Linked DNA regions of Aggregicoccus sp. 17bor-14. The protein of the gene in region 2 interacts with the protein of the main gene of each other region in a pairwise test. Links are inferred from orthologs where the notes say so. Each region holds a gene or a part of one and is shown on either strand. Other genes may lie near its edges.

Region 1 (6,552 bases), on a different replicon or contig from region 2:
AGCTTGTGCGGGGAAGCCCCCTTCCGCCTCGCCCCCAGTGCGAGTCGGCTCGACCCCCTCTAGCCAGGAGAACCGGATGGGAAGCGCAAACCTGCGGGCCGCAGCGGGCGCCCTCCCCGCCCTGGCGCTGGCCCTGACCCTGAGCGCGCCGGCGGCCGCCAGCACGCAGGGCGACTTCAACGTCTTCGTGAAGGGCGGCGCGGGCGACTACACCGGCAGCCTCGGCGCCTTCACCCACCCCGGCCCCACCTGGGGCGCCGTGCTCAACTTCCAGCCCTACGACTTCCTCGGCGTGGAGCTGGGCTACGAGGGCTCGCGCCAGACGGTGGACGACAACCGCTTCGCCTCGGGCGACGCCCCCACCCTCCTGCGCAACGGCGGCGCGAGCCTCATCAAGCTCTCGCCGCCCTTCCTCGAGCGCGTGCGCCCCTTCATCGGCGCGGGGCTGGGCGCCACCTACGTCCACGTGGCGGGCGAGGCCAACGGCCTCTACGTGAGCGACTTCATGGAGGAGGTGCCGCTCGCGGCAGGGCTCGAGTTCAACGCGGGCGCCCTCACGGCCGGGGTGCGCGCCACCTTCCGCGTGCTGCTCAACCAGGCCTTCGCGGATGCGGCGCTCGCGCAGAGCGGCCCCGACGGCGGCCTCTTCGACGCCGCGCTCACCCTGGGCGCGCGCTTCTAGGGTCCGCAAAAAGGCAAAGGGCCCGCCGAACCCGCGCTGGGTTCGGCAGGCCCTCGGGCGAACAGCACCCCGGCACCCGGAGGAGCTAGGCCGCCTTGGCGCTGATCTGCGCGCGCTGCTGCTTCGCGTGCGCGCGCTCGTCGAGCCAGATGGTGAGCGGGCTCGCGATGTACACGGACGAGTAGGTGCCCACCACGATGCCCACCAGCATCGCCATGGCGAAGTCCCAGATCTCGCCCACGCCGAAGATGAGCAGACCGATGAGCGAGAGCGCCGTCACGCCCGAGGTGAGGATGGTGCGGGAGAGCGTGTCGTTCACCGCGATGTTGATGACCTCGGCGAGGCTCTTGCTGCGGTACTTCGCCATGTCCTCGCGGATGCGGTCGTAGATCACGATCGTGTCGTTCACCGAGTAGCCCACGATGGTGAGCAGCGCGGCGATGGAGGTCAGGTTGAACTCGTGGCGGCTCACCAGGTAGTAGCCGCACACCATGATTACGTCGTGGAGCATGGCGAGCAGCGCGCCCGGGCCGAACTTGAAGTCGAAGCGGAACGCCACGTACACGAGGATGGCCACCATCGAGTACAGCAGCGCCATGATGCCGCGGTTGCGCAGCTGCTTGCCCACCTGCGGGCCCACGTAGTCCACGCGCCGGGTCTCGAAGTCCGGCTTGTCCAGGCCCTGGCTCAGCGCCGCGGTGATCCGCTCCGCCATGCCGCTCGCCACCACCTGGTAGTCGAAGCCGCCGCCCTGCGCCTCACCCAGCGAGCGAACCTCCTTCACGCCCACGCCGGTGGAGGCCACCGCCTCGCGCGCCGCCTTGGGATCCACGGGCTGCGTCGAGCGGAAGTTCACGATGCCGTTGGCCACGTCCGGGTAGACGCTCTTGATGTTGCCCAGCCCCTGGATGGCGGTGCGCGCCTTGGCCGCGCCCTCCTCCGTCAGCTGGGTCACGCCGCCCAGGCGCAGCAGGAACGAGTTCTCGCTCGCCGCCCCGATGTTCTGCACCGACACGTCGTGCAGGCCCGCCGCCTCGGCGCGCTTGCGCACGTCCGCCGCGCTGACCGGGTGGTTGTACTTGAGCTCCACCACCGTGCCGCCGGCGAAGTCCACGCCGAAGTTGAAGCCCCAGATGGCGAGCCCCACCAGGATGGCGAGGTTGATGAGCGAGGAGATGTAGACGGCAATCTTGCGCTTGCCGATGAAGTCGATGTGCGTGTCGCGCTTGAGCACTTGCATGTTCGCGTGTCCTCGGGCCTGCGGCGGTTAGACCGACACCGTCTGCGCGTTGCGGCCGTGGATGAAGTACGTGGTGATGGTGCGCGTCACCACGATCGAGGTGAAGAGCGAGGCGATGAGGCCCACGATCAGCGTCGTCGCGAAGCCGCGCACCGGACCCGTGCCCGTCATGAAGAGGATGAAGCCCGCGATGAGGCTGGTCACGTGCGCATCGAAGATGGTCCAGAAGGCGCGGTCGTAGCCCTGGTCCACCGCCTGGCGCGCGGTCTTGCCGTGGCGCAGCTCCTCGCGGATGCGCTCGTTGATGAGCACGTTCGCGTCCACCGCGATGCCCAGCGTGAGCACGAAGCCCGCGATGCCCGGCAGCGTGAGGGTCGCGTTGAAGAAGGCGAGGCCCGCGAGGATGAGCAGGCCGTTGAGCACCAGCGCCACGTCCGCGATGAGGCCCGACTTCTTGTAGTAGACGGCCATGAAGATGACCACGAGCGCCAGGCCCACCAGCGCCGCGAGGCCGCCCTTCTTGATCAGCTCGTCACCGAGGCTCGCGCCCACCTGGCGGATCTCGCCCGTGGTCACCGGCGCCGGCAGCGCGCCCGCCTTGAGCACCAGCGCCAGCGTGTTCGCCTCCTGCAGGCGCTGATCCATGCTGGTGCCCGCGCCGCGGCCCATGGTGATGCGCGCGCGGCCGCCGGGGATCTTCTCGTTGATGCGCGGCGCCGAGTGCACGTTCTCGTCCAGCACGATCGCCATGCGCCGGCCCACCCACTGCTCGGTGAGCTTCTCGAACTCGCGCGCGCCGGCCGCGTCGAAGGTGATGCTCACCTCCGGCTCCTGCAGCTGGCTGATGGAGGCGTCCGCGCCCGCGAGGCTCTCGCCCGTGAGCGGCACGTTCTTGTCCACCAGGTAGGTGGCGTAGCTCGCGCAGTCGCCCTTCTTCGCGCCCTGCCCCTCCTGGCACTCGAGCAGCACCTCGCGGTCCTGCGGGACCTTGCCCTTCACGTAGGCGAGCAGCGCCTCGCGGTCCTTGCTCACCAGCGCCGGGAAGCCGTCCGCCGTGCCCAGCTGGATGCCGCTCTCGGGCGCCGGCGGGCTGTTGCGGAAGGTGTCCTGGAAGAAGGTGCCCGTGTCGTCCACGAGCCGGAACTCGAGCTGCGCGGTGGTGCCCACCAGCTCCTTGGCCTGCTCGGCGTTCTGCTGGCCGGGCAGCGAGATCTGGATGGAGTCCGTGCCCAGCTTGCGCACGTCCACCTCGGCCACGCCCCACTTGTCGATGCGGCGGCGGATGACGAGCATCGCCTGGTCCACCGCCTCGTCGCGGAAGCGGTTCACCTGGCTGTCATCCGGCGCGAGCACCAGCCGGTTGCCCTCGCGCGCCGCCACGGTGAAGTCCTGGTAGCTCGAGAGCACCTCCTTCTCGATCGCGGGCAGGGTCGCCGGGTCCTTCGCGGTGAGCGTGAGGCGCAGCGCCTCGGGGTCCGTGTCCGCCGTCACCTCGCCGATCTTCTTCTCGTTGAGGTAGTTGGCGATCTGCTGGCCGCGCCGCTCGGTGCGCTTCTGCAGCGCCGTGCGGGTGTCCACGCGCATCACCATGTGGATGCCGCCCTGCAGGTCCAGGCCCAGGTTCACCCGGTGCTTCGCGGACGGCGACCACTTGGGCAGCCGCGCCTGCAGCGCCGCGATGTTGTTGCGCTCGGCCCGGTCCAGGACGAACAGCGAGTAGTAGGTCGGGGTCAGGTACCAAATCGTGCCCAGGGTCACCAGGACGATCAGCGCCAGCTTCCAATACCAGGAGCGCTCCATCGCTTACTTCTCCTCCTTCTTGTCTTCCACCTTCACCGCCGCCGCAGGGGCTGCGGGCGCCTCGACCGCGTAGCGGCCGGCGATCGAGGTCTTGAGCACGCGCACGCGCACGCCGCTGGCCACCTCGAGCGTCACCGTGCGATCCGCGACCTCGTAGATGCGGCCGACGAGGCCGCCCTGGGTCACGTACTCGTCGCCCTTCTTGAGCCCGGCGAGCATGGTCCGGTGCTCCTTCATCTGCTTCTGCTGGGGCCGGATCATCACGAAGTACATGATGGCGGCCATCGCAACCAGGATGGGCAGCATGCCGAGGGGGCTGGAGTTGCCCCCGGCTGCCTGCGCCAGGATCAGAAAGCTGTCTGCCACAAACGCCTCGTCGCGCAGAGAAGGAACGGCCCACTGCAGAGCCCAGGACTGGACACTGCCGGGCAGAGGAAGGGGCGCGTTCTACCAGCAGGCCTCCGCCCGGGCAAGAAGCGCCGGGTGTGGTCTACCCCGGCCCGCAGCAGGGGCCCGCCCTAGCGCGCCCTGGGGAGTGGGCCGAGCACGCCCTCCAGCTGATGCAGCACCGTCTCGCGCGCCAGGTGCTGCTTCGGCAGGAAGCCCTGCGCCCGGGCGAGCAGGGAGGTCAGCTCCCCGGGCGCCAGCCGCTTGGCCGACTGCACGATCACCGGGACATCGCGGGTGAGCGGGTCCGCGCGCAGGGCCTCCAGCACCTCGGGGGCGCCCATGCCCGGCATCACCAGGTCCAGGAAGATGAGCCGCGGCAGGTGCGAGCGCGCGAGCGCGAGCCCCTCCGGCCCTCCCGGCGCCTCGAGCACCCGGTAGGGCGTCTCGTCCAGGGTGCGCCGCAGCAGGTAGCGGAACACCTCGTCGTCGTCGATGATGAGCAGCTCCCCGTGCGCGCTCGCCTCCCCTGCCGCCGTGGGGGGCGGCGGCCGCAGGAGCCCGAGCAGCGTGCCGTCCGCCAGCGCCTCGCGGGGCAGGACCCGCAGCCCCGGGTGCGCCCCCTCGCCGAGCCCGAAGCAGGGCACCTGCGCCGCCTCCGCCTCCGGCAGCAGCGCGAGCGCGCCCTCGAGCGCCTCGGGCCCCTGCGCCAGGTCCACCACCAGCGCCGCGGGCCGCAGCCGCCCGAGCGCCACCCGCGCGCGTTCCTCGCCCGCCACCGGGAGGAGCTGCAGCCCGGCCTCCCGCAGCGCAGGCGGCTCGGGGGAAAGGGCTTCGCCCGGGCCCGGGGGCTCGCCGAGCAGCAGCAGCACCGGCTGCAGGCCCGGCTCGAGCCGCCACGCGAGCTCGAGCTCGGGAGGCGCGTCCGTGCGGCCCGGCGCGAGCCCCATCACCGAGGCGGTGAAGGTGGAGCCCTGGCCCGGCACGCTGTGCACGCTGAGGCTGCCGCCCAGCAGCTCCGCGAGCCGGCGGCTCAGGGGCAGCCCCAGTCCCGTGCCGCGCGAGCGCTGGTGGGGGCCGGCGATCTGCGTGTACTCCTCGAAGATGCGCTCCTGGTCCTCGGGGGCGATGCCCACCCCCGTGTCGCGCACGCTGAACACCACCCGGCCGCCCGAGCCGCGGCGCGCGCTTACCCGCACCTCGCCGCGCTCGGTGAACTTGAGCGCGTTGGAGACGAGGTTGCGCAGGATCTGGGCGAGCTTGCCCTCGTCCGTGTAGAGCAGCGGCAGCCCGGGCGCCTCGTCGATGACGAGCTGCACCGCGTCGTCGCTGCGCAGCGGGCGCAGCATGCCGCGCAGGGTCGCGAGCAGCTCGGGCACCCCGAAGGCGCGCGGACGCACCTCGGCCTTGCCGGCCTCGATCTTCGCCAGGTCCAGCAGGTCGTCGATGAGCTCGCTCAGCGCCTCGGCGGAGCGGCGGATGAACTTCACCTGCCGGGCCTGCTCGGGCGTGAGCGGGCCGTCCACCTCGTCCTGCAGCAGGCGCGAGAGGCTGAGCACCGAGTGCAGCGGCGTGCGGAACTCGTGGCTCACGTGCGAGAGGAACTGGCTCTTGAGCTGGCTCGCGCGCTTGAGCGCCTCGGCCTGCACGTCCAGCTCGGAGTAGAGCGCCACCACGCCGCGGTTCGTCTCGGCCAGCTCGCGGTTGAGCCGGTCCAGCTCCGCCTGGCGCTCCTCCAGCGCCCCGATCGTCTCCACCAGCGCGGCGTTCTGCGCCCCCAGCTCGTCCAGCACCGCCACCGGCCCCTGCGGCGGCGCGCGCCGCCGCAGGGCGTGGAGCTGCCCGGGCTGCGGAGGCGTGCGGCCCGCAGGCAGCATCTGCCCCATCTCCACCACCGTCCCCTCCGGCCCCGAGCGCACGCTGAAGCGGTCCATCAGCCGCCGCGAGCCTGCGATCCCCAGCCCCAGCCCCGTCTTCGAGTCGTAGCGCCCCTCGAGGATCTCCTCGAGCGCGGGGATGCCCGGGCCCCGGTCGCTCACGCGCACCCAGAGCGCGAGTGGAGGGCCCTCGGCGTAGCGCAGCTCCGCCTCGCCTCCGCCCGCGTAGACGAACGCGTTGCGCGCGATCTCCGACACGGCCGTGGCGATCCGCGTCTGCTCGAGCCCGCTGAAGCCCAGCTGCGCCGCGAGCTCGCGCGCGAGCCTGCGGCACTGCACCACGTCCTGCTCGGTGCGCAGCGGCAGCTGCGCGAGGAGCTGAGCCTTCGCGTCCATCAGCCCCTCCCGCCGCGCACCGCGACCACCGTCACGTCGTCGCGCCCCCGCGCGAAGTCGCGGTAGAGCACGCCGGCCACGAGCGAGGGGTGGCGCGCGAGCAGCCCCGGGTAGCGCTCCGGGCGCCACTGCGTGCCCAGGCCGTCCGAGGCCATCACCAACAGCGCGCC
Region 2 (6,626 bases):
CTCTTTCCCGTCTGGCCCTCCTTCGACACGCAGGCCGCGATGCGGCTGTGGGCCGTGTCGATGGCGCTGCTGCTGGTCCCGCGGCTCCTCGGCCTGCTGCTCGCGCTCTCGGACTCCGCACAGGCGCGCCAGATGGGCGGACGGGTGAGGCTCGCGCTGAGCGCCGTGCTGGAGACGCTCGTCTCGACGTTGCTCGCCCCGGCGATGATGGTGTTCCAGTCCCACTTCGTGCTCGGCACGCTGCTCGGCTACCGCGTGTCCTGGTCGAGCCAGCAGCGCGACGATGCGTCGCTCACCTGGCGTGAGGCGGCGCGGCGGCATGGCGTGCACACGCTGCTGGGGCTCGCGCTCGGAGCCGCCACGGCCGCCATCTCCACGCGCCTCTTGCTCTGGGCCCTGCCGGTGGTCGGAGGGTTGCTGCTCTCCATTCCGCTGTGCGTGTGGACCGCGCGAGCCACCCTGGGGCGGCTCGCGGCGAGGTTCGGCCTCTTCCTCATTCCCGAGGAGACCGAGGCGCCTGCCGTGCTCGCGCGTGCGCAGGCGCTCACGGCGCGCTCAATGCCTGCGCCCGTGCAGGATGCGCTGGCCCACGTGCTCGAGGACCCGCGCGCCCACGCCGTGCATCTCGCGCTCCTCGTGCAGCACCCCGCCCCTTCCGAGCCCACCTCGCTGCTCCTCGCGTCCGCGCGCCGCAAGCTGCACGCCGGTGAGCGCGAGGCGCTGTCGGCCGCGGAGCGCAAGGCACTGCTCCAGGATGCGGCGACGCTCCGCGATGCGGCGTTGGCTCAGCCCCTCCGCGCGGCCACGCGCTAGCAGCGAGGTGCGAAGCGGCATGCGGCGGTCCCACGTTCCTCGTCGGAATGGGTGAGCAGGCGCTCCGGCGCTTCTGTGCTCCGCAGGTGGGAGGCGCAGCAGGGAGCCGTCGATGCCCGCAGGGTGCATGCCTATCGTACGCACTGGACGTGCCTGGGCCAGGGGTGGAGCGAGATGGCGGAGCGCCTGCAGAGCCACACGCTCACGCAGCAGTACGCCGCCGGGGCGACACGGGACGCTCGCACCCGCGCAGCCGCGCTCGCCGAGAACCTGGCGATTGCAGGCGGCTACGTGCTGCTCGCGTGGGTGGGTGACAAGCTCCGGCTCGACAGGCGGGTCATCCTCTTCTGGCCCGCCGCGGGCTACTCGCTCGCAGTGCTGCTCGTGCGGGGCAACAGCCGCTGGCCCGGCGTCCTGCTCGGCTCGCTCCTCTCGGGGTGGAGCGGGCTCATGCCGACGGGCCCTACGGGAGCCGCGCCGCCCAACTTTGCCTTCGCCCTGCTGACGGGCACGGCCCGCGCACTCTCGACGCTGGCCGGTGCATGGCTCGTGGTCCGGGTGACGGGGACGCGGCGCTGGCCGCGCAGCGTCCAGGGGGTGCTCGTCTTCGCCCTCTTGGCGGGCATCGTGTACCCCGCCATGGCCGCGCTCGCGACCCAGGCCGCGGGGTGGCCCGGGCGCGTGGGCTCCGGCGCACTGGCCTTCCCGCGCGAGCTGTGGCTGTGGTTCGTCGCCAACAGCACGGGGAGCCTGGTGGTCGCGCCGCTGGTGCTCGCCCTGCGCGAGCGCCCCGCGGGACGTCCGGACCGGTCTCACCGCGAGATCGCGCTCACGGCGATGGGCTTCGTCCTCGCAGGCGCGATGTGCCTGGGCTTCACCCGGGAGCGAGCCACCCCCATCCCCCTCGCCTACCCGCTGGCGCCGCTGATGCTCTGGGCCACGCTGCGCTTCGGGGCGCGCGGGGCGGCCCTCAGCAACACGCTCTGGGCGGTGGTGCTGGTGGGAGGCGCCCTGTCCGCCCCGGCCCCCGAGGGCGGCTTCGGGCAGATCTTCACGGAGCTCCACGCGCGGCTCGCGGTGCTCGCCACGGTGGTGCTGGGCTTTGCCGCCGCGTTCGAGGAGCGGCTGCAGCTGCAGAGCGACCTCGAGTCCGAGCGGCGGGGGCTCGAGGCGCGGGTGGCCGAGCGCACGGGAGAGCTCGCGCGCTATCTCTCACTCCTGCACTCGTCGCTGGAGTCCACCGCAGACGGTCTCCTGGTGGTGGACCGCGAGGGACGCATCATTGCCACCAACCACCGCTTCAAGGAGCTGTGGCGCATCCCGGGGGACATCCTGGAGAGCGGCGACGATCAGCGCGCGCTCGACTACGTGCGCGACCAGCTCGCCTCTCCCGCTTCCTTCACCGCGCGCGTGGAGTACCTCTATGCGCACCCGGAGCTCGAGAGCGAGGACGAGGTGCTGCTCATGGACGGCCGCGTCTTCGAGCGCTTCTCGCGCCCCCAGCGCATGGGCGAGGCGATCGTCGGGCGGGTCTGGAGCTTCCGAGACGTGACGCTGCGGAGGCTCGCGGAGGCCGAGCGCAGCAGGCTGTTGGTGGAGGAGAGCCGGGCGCGCCAGGACGCCGAGCGGGCGCTGCACCTGCGCGAGGACTTCCTCCAGGTCGCGGCGCACGAGATGAAGACGCCCGTCACCGCCATGAAGATGCAGCTCCAGCAGCTGGTGCGCCTGGCCTCGGGGCCCGGGCCGGATCCGGCGCGGCTGTTGAGCCTGGCGGCCGCAGCCCTGCGCCCGATGCGGCGCTTCGAGGAGCTGACCGCGCAGCTGCTGGACGTCTCCCAGCTGGAGCAGGGACAGCTCCCCGCCCGCATCGAGCCGCTCGACTTCCGTGAGGTGGTGCAGGAGCAGCTCGACGATCACCGCGAGGCCGCGGTCCGCGCCGGGTCGGAGCTGCGCTTCGAGGACGGAGGCCCTCTCACGGGCGAGAGCGATCGCCGCCACCTCGTGCAGATCGTGTGCAGCCTGCTCTCCAACGCAATCAAGTTCGGCGCAGGCAGCCCGCTCACGGTTCGGCTCGAGGGCTCCAGCGACTGGGTGAGCCTGCAGGTCACCGACCAGGGGATTGGTATCGCGGCGCACGATCAGGAGCGCATCTTCGAGCGCTTCGAGCGGGCGGTGGACTCGCGCCACTATGGCGGCCTGGGCCTGGGGCTGTGGCTCGCGCGGAAGAGCATCGAGATGCTGGGCGGAACGCTGCGCGTGACCAGCACACCGGGCGAGGGCGCCACCTTCAGCGTGCTGCTGCCGCGTCGCCGGGTGACGGCCCCGGTGCAGCCGAGGGACCCGCTCCAGCCTTCCGTTTGAGCCCGCAAAGACGAAGCCCCCGGAACCTTGCGGTTCCGGGGGCCTCGATGGTCGGGGCGACAGGATTTGAACCTGCGACCACTTGCACCCCAAGCAAGTGCGCTACCAGGCTGCGCTACGCCCCGATACGGCTGACTGCGTGTTTCCGACTGCGAAACGGGCCGCCCTTATGCCTCCCGGCGCGTGACGCGTCAAGGGAGAGAAACCGGCCCGAAATCGATTTACTCCTCGTCACCCTCCATCCCCTCGGGATCGAGGTCGGCGGCGTCCTCCTGGGCGTCGATCTCCGCGTGGTTCTCGGGCGGGGCCTCGCCGTTGAGGGCGCTCTTGAGCACCTGGCTCGGCCGGAAGGTCAGCACCCGGCGCGCCGAGATCTCGATCTCCTTGCCCGTCTGCGGATTGCGCCCCACGCGCGCCTTCTTCTGGCGCACCTGGAAGTTGCCGAAGCCGGAGATCTTGATCTTGTCCCCGCGCTCGAGCGTCTCCTTCACGGTGTCGAAGACGAGCTCGACGATCTCCGCCGACTCCTTCTTCGAGAAGCCCACCTTCTCGTAGACGCCTTCGATGATGTCCGCCTTGGTCATGCCTGAGTCCCTGGAGGTACGGAGGAGCGTCGAGATTGACAGTGAAACCGGAGGAGTGTCAACCCTCCGGTTTCACTCACGAATTCAGGCGCGCAGGGCGGCCCCGAGGCGCTGGTTCACCTCGGCGATGATCCGCTGGTGCGCCTCGGTGACCTCCGCGTCGGTGAGCGTGCGCTCGGCCGAGCGGTAGCGGATGGCGTAGGCCACGTTCTTGCGGCCCTCGGGGATGGGCTTGCCCGTGTAGACGTCGAAGATGCTCGCGTCCTCCACGAGTGGCCCGCCCACCTCGCGGATGACCTGGCGGATCTCCTCGTTGCGCAGCTCCAGCGGCACCACCACGGCGAGGTCGCGCAGCACCGCGGGGAAGCGCGGCAGCGGGTGGTAGGCGGGCACCAGCTGGGCGGCCTTGTAGAGCGGCGCCGTGTCCAGCTCGAAGGCGAACACGCCCTCCGGCAGCCCCAGCGCCTTCGTCACGCGCGGGTGCAGCTCGCCCACCAGGCCCGCGGGGCTCGCGTCCGGCAGCAGCACCGTGGCGCAGGCGCGCGGGTGGTAGGCGGGCATCTCCACGGGGACGAAGCGGACGCCCCCCTCCCCGCCTTCGGCGATGCGCAGCGCCTGCAGCAGGGCCTCCACGGCGCCCTTCGCGTCGTAAAAGTCCATGCGCGCGTCCTTCTGCGTCCAGGTGCGCCCGGCGCGCAGGCCCCAGACGAGCCCCGCCACCCGGTGCACCTCGTGCGAGGCCGGGCGCTGACCCTGCCCGCCCGCGGCGTCGCGGAAGTACACGCGGCCCATCTCGTAGAGCGCCACGCGCTCCACCTGGTGGCGCACGCTGCGCGAGAGGTTCTCCAGCAGCCCGCCCAGCAGCGTGGTGCGCATCACCGACTGCTCCACGCTGAGCGGGTTCACCAGCGCGACCGGCGGCTGCGCCTCGCCGAGCACCTGCAGCGTGCGCGGCGCGAGGAAGGAGTAGTTCACCACCTCGTCCAGGCCGTGGCCGGAGAGCGCGGCGCGCACGCGGCGCTCGGCGTCGAAGTGCGCGGGCTCGGGCGCGAGCTCGGCGAGCCCGCGCGGCAGCTTTGCCGGGATGTGGTCGAAGCCGAAGACGCGGGCGATCTCCTCGACGAGGTCCTCCTCGCGCTCCACGTCCACGCGCGCGCGCGGCACCTCGTAGGTCACCTGGCCCTTGCCCTCCTCCATGGCCTTGAAGCCGAGGGCGGCGAGGATGCGGCGGCACTCCTGCTCGGCCACGGGCGTGCCCAAAAGCGCGTCCACGCGCGCGAAGCGCAGCGTCACGCGGCGCGCGGGCGAGGGCTTCGGGTACACGTCCAGCCGGCCCGGGGCGACGGTGCCCCCGCCCAGCTCGGCGATGAGTGCGGCCGCGCGCTCGAGCGCGAGAGGCACCGCGTCCAGGTCCGCGCCGCGCTCGAAGCGGTGGCTCGCCTCGGTGTGCAGTCCGTGGCGCTTCGCCGTGCGGCGCACGCCGGAGGCCTGGAAGTTCGCGCTCTCGATGAGCACGCGCGTGGTGGCGGCGCTCACCTCGCTGTCGCCGCCGCCCATCACGCCCGCGAGCGCCGTGGGGCCCTTCGCGTCGCAGATGAGCAGGTCGTCCGCGTCCAGCGTGCGCGCCTTGCCGTCCAGGGTGGTGAGCGTCTCGCCGGCCTTCGCGCGGCGCACGACGATCTCCGGCCCGGCGACCTTGGCGAGGTCGAAGGCGTGCAGCGGCTGGCCGTACTCGAGGAGGACGTAGTTGGTCACGTCCACCAGGTTGTTGATCGCGCGCACGCCGCAGGCCTTGAGCCGCTCCTGCATCCACTGCGGCGAGGGGCCCACCTTCACGCCCTCGACCACGCGCGCCGCGTAGCGCGGGCAGCGCTCGGCGTCCTCGATGCGCACCTTCACCTGCTCGGCGGTGGGCTTGCCGCCCTCCTTGAAGCTCGGCTGCGGGAGCTTGAGCGGCGCGCCCGTCACCACGCTCACCTCGCGCGCCACGCCCAGGTGGCTGAGCGCGTCCGGGCGGTTCGGGGTGACGTTCACCTCGAGCACCACATCGTCGAGGCCCAGCGCCTCGGCGATGGGGGTGCCGGGTTTGAGCTGCGCCGGGAGGATGAGCAGGCCGCTGCTCTCCTCGGAGAGCGCGAGCTCCTTCGCCGAGCAGAGCATGCCGAAGCTCTCCACCCCGCGCAGCGCCGCCTGCTTGATCTCCACGCCGTTGGGCAGCTTCGTCCCGGCGGTGGCCAGCGGGACCTTGTCCCCGACCTTGTAGTTCTTCGCGCCGCACACCACCTGCAGCAGCGCGGAGCCGCCGATGTCCACCTGGGTGACGGAGAGCTTGTCGGCGTTGGGGTGCTGCACCGACTCCTTGATCTGCGCCACCAGCACGCCGTCGAGCGCGGCACCGGGGCGCTCCAGGCCCTCGATCTCCAGGCCGGCGTCGGTGAGCTTCTTGGCGAGCGCGTCCGTGCTCTCCGGGAGCTGGACGTAGTCTGCGAGCCACTTCTGCGAAATCTTCACGGGTGCGTTCTCCGGTGCGCCTTGGCGCGGCGGTTCGAGGGAGGACTCAGAACTGCTCGAGGAAGCGCGCGTCGTTCTCGAACATCATCCGCAGGTCGTCGATGCGGTAGCGCAGCATCGCGATGCGCTCCACGCCCATGCCGAACGCGAAGCCGGTCACCTGCGTGGGATCGTAGCCGCAGGCACGGAACACGTTGGGGTGCACCATGCCGGCGCCCAGCACCTCGAGCCAGCCGGTCTGCTTGCACACGCGGCAGCCCTTGCCGCCGCAGCTGGTGCAGGAGATGTCCACCTCGGCCGAGGGCTCGGTGAAGGGGAAGAACGAGGGGCGCAGGCGGATCTTCGTCTCGCTGCCGA

Evidence for each region.
Region 1: the proteins of pheT (region 2) and secD interact in binary tests that used the Escherichia coli proteins (3 or more experiments, as listed by UniProt). The link is inferred for Aggregicoccus sp. 17bor-14 from one-to-one orthologs.

The regions. Positions count from the first base shown.
Region 1 is NZ_VJZZ01000015.1:13,392-19,943, reverse strand. Bases 1,337-4,332 are described here. They hold secD (protein translocase subunit SecD), read right to left. Parts: upstream 3,723-4,332; coding sequence 1,950-3,722; downstream 1,337-1,949. Other genes in these bases: FGE12_RS24140 (ATP-binding protein), read right to left, coding at 4,241-4,332; yajC (preprotein translocase subunit YajC), read right to left, coding at 3,726-4,088; secF (protein translocase subunit SecF), read right to left, coding at 1,337-1,922. Also shown: FGE12_RS24160 (hypothetical protein), read left to right, coding at 77-682; more of secF, read right to left, coding at 768-1,336; more of FGE12_RS24140, read right to left, coding at 4,333-6,382; FGE12_RS24135 (ATP-binding SpoIIE family protein phosphatase), read right to left, coding at 6,382-6,552. UniProt on the Escherichia coli protein: Part of the Sec protein translocase complex. Interacts with the SecYEG preprotein conducting channel. SecDF uses the proton motive force (PMF) to complete protein translocation after the ATP-dependent function of SecA.
Region 2 is NZ_VJZZ01000001.1:48,511-55,136, reverse strand. Bases 3,557-6,626 are described here. They hold pheT (phenylalanine--tRNA ligase subunit beta), read right to left. Parts: upstream 6,270-6,626; coding sequence 3,843-6,269; downstream 3,557-3,842. Other genes in these bases: pheS (phenylalanine--tRNA ligase subunit alpha), read right to left, coding at 6,316-6,626. Outside these bases: glucans biosynthesis glucosyltransferase MdoH, read left to right, coding at 1-813; FGE12_RS00215 (ATP-binding protein), read left to right, coding at 988-3,174.